2 regions of the Vreelandella sp. ssv genome follow, and region 2 is predicted to be linked to the other one. Evidence: riboswitches for the same ligand, from Rfam matches in the RefSeq annotation. Region 2 holds a riboswitch; the other holds the start of a gene.
The links. Region 2 has a riboswitch for thiamine pyrophosphate ahead of tenA (thiaminase II). Riboswitches for the same ligand answer to the same signal wherever they lie in the genome.

Region 1 (4,214 bases), 1.9 Mb from region 2:
ATGACGCCTTCTCCATCAAGACTGATATAGGCGTCATAGGCAGATTCGATAACAAGATTGAGCTCATTAGTACGCCGCTCAATTTGGCTCTCCATACTGCGGTGTAACTCATTCAGCGCTAGCTGAGATGCATGAGTTTTTTTTCTTTCTCTGATCAGCCGCTCACGCAGACGAATCTCATCTGTGACTATTGCCGCTAAATCCTTTAATGCCGCCAGCTCGTTCTGACTAAGTACACGAGGCTGGGTATCGATTGCACAGAGTGATCCCAACGCGAGCCCACTGGAGGTACTCAAGGGAATGCCCGCGTAAAAGCGAATACCCTTAGTAGCCGTCACATGAGGATTTTGCGCAAAGCGGGGATCCTGGCGAGCATCTTCAACGATTAACGGCTCTGAGGCAGTCACCGTGTAAGCACAGAAAGCCACATCACGAGATGTCTCGCGAGTTTCTATGCCGACACGAGACTTAATCCACTGACGTTCGGCATCAATTAACGTTATCGTTGATATCGGCACGTTCAGCAACTGGGTCACCAGCCTTGTGACGCGGTCAAAGGCGGGTTCATCCGGAGTATCCAGCAGCTCAAGCTCATAAAGAGCGGCTAACCGCGCCGCTTCATCAGATGCTATGGGGTAGCTCATTGTTATGTCACCCATTGAGGCAGGTGTATATCTGCCAGCATATCGCGACCAGTACTTTAATGCTTAATACTTACTGCTTTTTTAGTCATATTAGCCAGCAACAGACTGACCAGCGTTGAGGCTGCTAATGCGCCAACGAATGGCCCTAAGGTGGGGATACTGCCCGGAAAACTGGCAGCCACTACGCCCGCGATAAGACTGCCTTGACTTATTCCTTCAGGAATAATTGCCCCCAATAATCCTGCAATGCCCCCCGCAATAGCTGCTACTGGGGTCATTCGCGGCCATAGACCCAACAGAACGGGCACCACAATGGCGGCACACAGCAAGTCAGCAATAAGGAAGAGTCGCAGAACGGATAACCCCTGCAAGGCAATCACTACGACCGGAATCATCAGAGCAATCGTGACCCAACGAGCAGTGGTCAGTGAAACGCCCCGCCCCTCGCTGCGCGTGACGACGAGCGAGGCAATACCATTTTGTAACGTATCAACGCTGGAGGCTACCAAGGTCACCGCCAACACAAGGGAAGGTAGCGTCAGCCAAATGGGAGCATCACTTAGCAGGGCAAAAAATGGCATCGGCGGCTCCCCTAATGACATACCGCTCATCGCGGCCAACATACCCAGACCGCCAATCAACATAACGACAACAACCGTCATGGCGCCGCCTAGCCATGCCCCACGCCCCAGACTTTGATCGTCACGCGCAGCCCATACGCGTTGCCAATACCCTTGGTGGAAGAGATTAGCCGCCGTGACTGCGATCACCAGCGTTAACGCGACGCTGAGTGCACCGGCAACAGGAATAGACGGCAGTGTTGTCTCGCTAGGCATGGCAGGCAACCGCCACAACGTGACGCTCGCCACCGCCAACAGTAGCGCCAGCAATAGCCATGCTTGCCAACGGTCCGTGGCAAGGCTAGCGCGCAGTCCCCCAACCGCCGTATAAACCAGAGTGGTAAGGGCAACCCCTATAATCACCAGCGCAGGTGGTACATCGGATAGTAGCGCGGTGATCGCACCAATAGCGGTTAGCTCAGCGGCTAAAAAGCAGGCCATATAGCCAACCGAGACCAGAGTTACCCAGCGCCTCACGCCCAAGCCATAGCAGGCTTCAGCAAACTCGGCGATACTGCGCCCCTCAGGAAGAGCACGGCGGATCTTCGGCCCATACAGTCCTAATACAATAAACGGTAGCGCTGACCCCAGTGCATAACCTGCTAATGCAAGGGGGCCAACGAATGCACCAATTTCAGGTGGCGCAAAAAGGATCCATGCACCCATTCCGGATGCGAGAAATGAGAGCCCAAGGGTAGAGGCGGTTTGCGAGTTACGGGCAGTGACGTAGTCATCCAGCGGACCATCTACCCAGCGAGCACGGAGACCTAAATAAACAAAGCAGCAAAGCGCCGCGCCAAGCACGGCTGACGTCAGGTAAAGCATGTCGCACTTCCTCCGCCGGTACTAACCGGATCAGGTTCCAGGGTCTGCGCGATACGCATTCTCAGCCTTTATGACACGGCTCCCCTGGCGACAGTGAATGGAGGCGCTATCCTCAATGATAAAAGCGCCTTAGTAAAGCTTAAGCAGAGCCTGCAGCATCATGGCGGGGTACACGCCCCATTAAGTAAAACTCCTCATTGGGCGGTGTTCCCGCGAGTGTCACCAAGCGGTTCGACAAGCCAAAAAATGCCGCGATGGCGCCAATATCCCAGCAATCCTCCTGGCTAAAGCCTACCGCCAGGAGGCGTGTGAGCCACTCGTCCGTCATTTCACCGACATCGATAGCGCAGTGCATCGCAAAATCAAGCATCACCCGATGGCGCTCGCTAATCGGCGCCACGCAATGATTAATCGCGACCTGGTCGGCAAGCAGCGGGTTTTTACTGTAAATTCGCACCAAGGCGCCGTGCGCTACGACGCAATACAAACATCGGTTACGCGCACTGGTGGCGACGACGATCATCTCTTTTTCTGCTTTAGTGAGCGAGTCCGACTCACGCTCCATTAGTGCATCATGATAGGCAAAGAAAGCACGAAACTCGGCTGGGCGGTGGGCCAACATTAGAAACACATTGGGCACAAACCCTGCTTTTTCCTGGACAGCTAAAATCGTGGTACGAATATCTTCTGGAAGGTCATCCAACGTGGCAGGCACATTAAAGCGACTTAATGGAGCAGACATAACCACCTCTTTATTGTTAAGTTTAACCATCTCATAAAAAACGGCTTCGCGGTTGAGTAACAAAAAGCTAATTTAAGTGACTTTTAATCAACCGTCCTGCTCGCCATACTGAACTATCGATCTGTGATAAAAACCGCGCACCACTCTTAATAAACAGTTCGCTCAAAGGGACACTGCCATGAGTCATAACGAAGCCAAGGAACATACCCCCGGTCGTCTAAACGAGCTGTTTGCTGACCCCTACCAAGCGTTTGAAAATGATACTGACGAGCGTCAGTTACATATTCGTATCATGCTGCATATGCTCCTTGCTCGACCAATGACTCGGGGGCAAATGACACTGCGGGTGATTCATGGTTGGGAGAATGGTGGTTTTGAGCCGGAAGACCTTCAGCATGTCGACTACCCACTCACAGGGGTCCCTGACTTCAAGCGCGCAGTGCAGGATTTTGAACACGCCTCCAAGCACAATACACGGCTACCCGCAGACAATACCGCCATACTTGCCGCCCCTTTAAAAGATGCAATCGCCGACGCCGAAGCTGAGGGCCAAAGTTTCCCTAATGACATCCGCAACTCGCCAGCACGATGGCAAGCGTTTGAGGGTGGCTTGGCGCTATATACACTGTTTAAAATGTATCACCGCCTTGTTTATGGCGAAGACGACACTTATCGCTGTGCTCAGTGTATTACCCCCCTTGGTATGCGAGAGATACATGAATTTCACCTCGAAGAGGGTGAGTTCGCGCTACTCGTGCCACCAGGGCCACACTTCAAGAGCGAACCTTCCTTACTGGTTTTACACGAAAGCCAACTCGGTCCGATAGAACAATTGCTTGAGGAAAGCCTGCCCCTGTTTGATAACTTTTAAAGGACGCAATATCGTTTCATTGGCCCTGTCCACCGCCTGCTTTTAGTTGGCCCCGCTTAAAGCAGGGCCAGTATGCAGGAATTAACATTGCTTCAATTAGCCAAGCGAAATCGTACTATTGATACCGCTGGAGACATTCTCAGGTTCAAACCAACGCGCCGTTACGGTTTTCGTTTGCGTCCAGAAAGCAATCGCCTGTTTGCCGTTGGGTCCTAAATCCCCCAACTTTGATGCCCTCGATCCGGTGAAGCTGAAGTACGCAACGGGCACGGGAATCGGCACGTTAATCCCAATTTGACCAACATCGATATCCGTCTCAAAACGCCTTGCGATCCAGCCTGAGTTGGTAAAGATAGAGGTACCATTGCCATTTGGGTTGGCATTAATAAAGGCAATCGCCTCATCCAGCGTTTCAACACTGACGACACAAAGTACGGGGCCAAAAATCTCTTCGCGATAAATGGTCATATCTGCCGTAACGCCAGCAAACAGGGTCGGTCCTACAAAGTTAC
Region 2 (4,214 bases):
GCTCTCCTGGTGATGGTACAAACACCACTTGGCCATGATCGAGCCGCCGCGGCTGACAATGCCGGTGACCCGCTTGGCGGTGAGCGGCACATAGCGCAGCAGCACCCCCGCATGAATGGTGAAGTAGTCCACACCCTGTTCGGCCTGCTCGATCAGCGTATCGCGGAAGACTTCCCAGGTGAGGTCTTCGGCCACGCCTTTAACCTTCTCCAGCGCCTGATAGATAGGCACCGTGCCAATCGGCACCGGAGAGTTGCGCAGAATCCACTCGCGGGTTTCGTGGATGTTCTGCCCGGTGGAGAGATCCATGATGGTATCCGCGCCCCAGCGGATACCCCAGGTCATCTTATCCACTTCCTCCTCAATGGAAGACGTGACAGCCGAGTTACCCAAGTTGCCGTTAATCTTGACCAGAAAGTTGCGGCCAATAATCATCGGCTCGCTTTCTGGGTGGTTGATGTTATTGGGAATGATCGCCCGCCCGCGGGCGACTTCATCACGCACGAATTCAGGGGTGATCTCTTCCGGCAGGCTGGCGCCAAAGCTCTGGCCTTTGTGCTGGTGGCCCAGAATCCGCTCAACTTCAGCGGTACCCAGCGTTTGGCGACGCTGGTTTTCCCGCAGGGCAATAAACTCCATTTCTGGCGTAATAATGCCCTGGCGGGCGTAGTGCAGCTGGGTGACGTTCTTGCCTGCTTTTGCGCGGCGCGGCGTGCGGGTTAAATCAAAGCGCAGCTGGGCAAGCATCGGGTCGTTGGCGCGGCGGTTGCCGTAATCAGACGTAGGGCCTGAGAGAAATTCGGTGTCGTCCCGCGCCTCAATCCAGGCGCGGCGTAGTTCCGGCAGCCCGCGGCGCAGATCAATCTGGGCATCGGGGTCGGTGTAAGGGCCGGAAGTGTCGTACACCAGCAGCGGCGGGTTCTCTTCATCGATACCGGTGGTTTTGGTCGGTGACAGGGTGATCTCCCTAAACGGGACGCGAATATCCGGCTGGGAGCCTTCGATGTAAACCTTCCGCGAGCCGGGCAGTGGCTGAATGGCGGCGGCATCGACTTGGGCGGTTTCGGCTAAAAAGTGGCTAGTCTTGCTCATGTATCGGTTCCTTGTAGTTGTTGACCACTATTCAGAGAGGTCTAGGCCCATCTGCCAGAAGTCGATTTCCAGGCGGGTGGCATCGCGGAAGATCTTGCTCAGCTCGGTAAAGCGGGCAGGGGTAACGTCGGCAAGGCGAGCGTTTAGCCATTCAAGCTCCGCCTGCATGGCGGCCTGAAACTCGTCGCCTTCGTACATGGCAATCCAGGCGTCAAACGGGTTTTGGCTACCGCGCAGGGTAGAAGGCTGGGCGTTCAGCCAGTTGGCGATTTCGCCGTAGCCAACCAGGCAGGGGGCCAACGCCACGTGCAAATCGAGCAAGTCGCCGCGGTTGCCGGTATCCAACACATAGCGGGTGTAGGCCAGAGTGGCCCTGGCTTCGGGAAGCTCCGCCAGTTCTTGCTCGGAAATCCCCCACTCCTGACAAAACCCCACGTGCAGGCCCAACTCCACATCCACGATGGCTTTTAAGCCTTCATGGGCTTGGCGAAGATCGGCAAGGGTGGGGCTTTTATAGACAGCCAGCGCGTAGGCGCGGGCGAAGTGAATTAAAAACAGGTAGTCCTGCTTTAAGTAGTGGCGAAACGACGCCTCAGGCAGCGTGGCATTGCCCAACTGGCGCACAAAATCGTGCTCAATATAGGCACGCCAATCTTGCTGGCAGGCGGTGGTGAGATCAGTAAAGCGGTAGCCCATGATGCCTCCGGTGGTAATGATCTGGAGGGCAGGCGAATAAGATCGAGGAAATGGCGCGGAAGGTGGCGTGCGATCGTGAAAGAGAGCTAGCCAAGGCCATCGCTTGATCCCTACGCCGGTACCCGCGCTGCATATTATCTAAGCAGCGCATTAGCCGGATCAGGTTCAGCGGGACCAGCGCTCGGTAGCAAAAATGCTAACCCTGCGCCATCTCAGCCGGATATCACCGGCACCCCGTCAAGCTGTTCGTTGGTGGAGTGTAGGAGGCGGGTGGGGGAGATGCAAGGGGCTTGATTAGAGATGGCAATGCGCGCAGAACAAGAGTTTTAGGTATTCTGCCAAAATTGGCTTTGCTCTCAATGGAATCAATGGGGTAGAGTCAAATTAGGCGGATACCAAACCCCAATAAATGTGCCGACTCGTTTATTGGGGTTTGGTAGCGGGGTTTATAATTGATATTAGCTAATAGAGACCGATTTTCGAATATTGAGGTGGAGAATTTTACATGGCTGAAGAATACAATGAAAAAATCGAAAGAGCAGAAGCCGAGCAAGAGGAGTCAGAGGACTACTCTGAAACTCCGCCTTCTGACATTGTAGCTTTCAACGAGCTAAGGTCTTGTGCGGACCTTGTTAGAATGCATAAAGCAGGGCAACTAATTATTAAACCAGACTTCCAGCGTGATGTTGTTTGGTCGAACCCTGCCCAGACAAGATTTATCGACTCACTAGTTAAACAGCTCCCGATTCCTAGTATGTGTCTAAGCCTTGATTATAAAACTGAAAAAAGGCTTATGATTGATGGATTACAAAGAATTTCTAGCATTATCAAGTTTTTGACAGACGAGCAGTGGAGGCTTTCCAAACTAGAAGATATTGACTCGAGAATATCAGGAAGGACGTCTGGTTATTTAAAAGATAAACATTTTGAGATATACAGTCGTATAGAGAACCTAACTATCCCTGTGACTGTTCTAAGATGTGATTATTCTAAAAAGTCGCATTTAAATTATTTGTTTACGATTTTTCATCGCCTTAATACCGGAGGTAATAAGCTCAGTAACCAAGAAATCCGTAACTGCATATATGCAGGTGCATTTAATGAAATGCTGAAAGAAATTGTTTCACAAAAAGAGACTAGAGATCTATTTGGCCTCGAAGAAGAAAAAACATACCGATATGCATACGAAGAGTTATTCCTAAGAATATTCACGTTTGCTGATACGTTCGAAAAATATAATGGTCGGCTAGCGAAGTATCTTAATGAATATATGGATTCTAAGAAAAAAATTACTGAAAACGAAATAGAGTCAAAATTCGATAGAATTAACCGCTCTATTGCCCTTTTATATAGGAAAATACTTGATGGAGTGCAGCTTCCAAAATTGAGCAAGTCAACAGTTGAAGCGCTATTTGTAGGTATATATAGAAATATAGATGCGTTAGAAGATGAATCAAATGAGGAGCTATCTGCTCGTTATAAGACATTAAGGGAGGATGAAAATTTCTCAATAGAAAGCTTAAGCGAGGGGTTGGCCGCGACAGATAAAGTTAAAGCCAGAATATCTAAGTCAATTGAGTTATTTAGCTGATATGATTGTTAAAAAACATATTTATCGAACACTTAAGGACTTAGATGATAGGTACAATGGTGCCATGCTTTGTTCGAGTGTTGATGAATCAATTTATTACTCAAAGTTGGCAATACTAGAATACTGTGGATGGATCGAAGAGGCATTTGATAACATTGTGAGGCGAGCTGTAAAAACAAAGTTAAAAAGCCATCCCTATAAGCAAATGCTTGAAAATTCGGTTATTGGAAATAATCATGGATTCCAGTATAAGGAAAACTTTAGGCCAATGCTAATTAGAGCAATTGGCTTAGTAGCTATGGAAAAAATAGAAAAAGAACTTGATAAAACCGGAAATCTTTCAATTCTAATTAGTGAGTTGGAAGCAGTTAAACGGGATCGTGATAGTGCGGCACATACATGGGCTCAGAATGCGACTCGAACATATCCTGCGCCCTCTATTACTCGATCTAGATTAGAAGAAATCCATCCCATTGCGAAAGAGATTTATTCATATGTCGCTAAGCTTTAATGCAGCTAACAAACAGCGGCAGCACGACAGCCAATACTCCGCACTGGCTGAGTCAGCGCTGGGCATCATCACTTGAACTCAATGCTTTTCCAGATCAGCCCAACCAGTGAGATCACCAGTATAGCGAACAGTACGGCAACGCCCCCCGAATCCAGCGCTTGCAACGTTAGGCCTGAAACCACTAGCCATAGCGCTGGAATGATGATGGCGATCCAGAGAGCGAAACCCCGCAACATGATTAGCACCAAGCCCAGCGTGGTAACCGCCGTGGGGTCGGCATGAATGCCGAACACTTCTGCCTGATACCAGGAGCCGCCGCTTAGC

Region 1: linked by a shared signal. The riboswitch ahead of AC5TBW_RS13410 (SLC5/6 family protein) and the one ahead of tenA (thiaminase II) in region 2 are both predicted to bind thiamine pyrophosphate.

Annotation. Positions count from the first base shown of each region.
Region 1 covers NZ_CM182545.1:2,931,985-2,936,198, forward strand. The annotation lists gene AC5TBW_RS13405 (diguanylate cyclase domain-containing protein) at 1-644, opposite strand, end outside; gene AC5TBW_RS13410 (SLC5/6 family protein) at 701-2,089, opposite strand; TPP riboswitch at 2,079-2,185, opposite strand; gene AC5TBW_RS13415 (peroxidase-related enzyme) at 2,229-2,831, opposite strand; gene AC5TBW_RS13420 (hypothetical protein) at 3,010-3,702, shown strand; gene AC5TBW_RS13425 (CoA-acylating methylmalonate-semialdehyde dehydrogenase) at 3,799-4,214, opposite strand, start outside.
Region 2 covers NZ_CM182545.1:982,390-986,603, forward strand. The annotation lists gene thiC (phosphomethylpyrimidine synthase ThiC) at 1-1,092, opposite strand, end outside; gene tenA (thiaminase II) at 1,120-1,788, opposite strand; TPP riboswitch at 1,879-2,035, opposite strand; gene AC5TBW_RS04570 (DUF262 domain-containing protein) at 2,294-3,379, shown strand; gene AC5TBW_RS04575 (hypothetical protein) at 3,381-3,890, shown strand; gene AC5TBW_RS04580 (MFS transporter permease) at 3,959-4,214, opposite strand, start outside.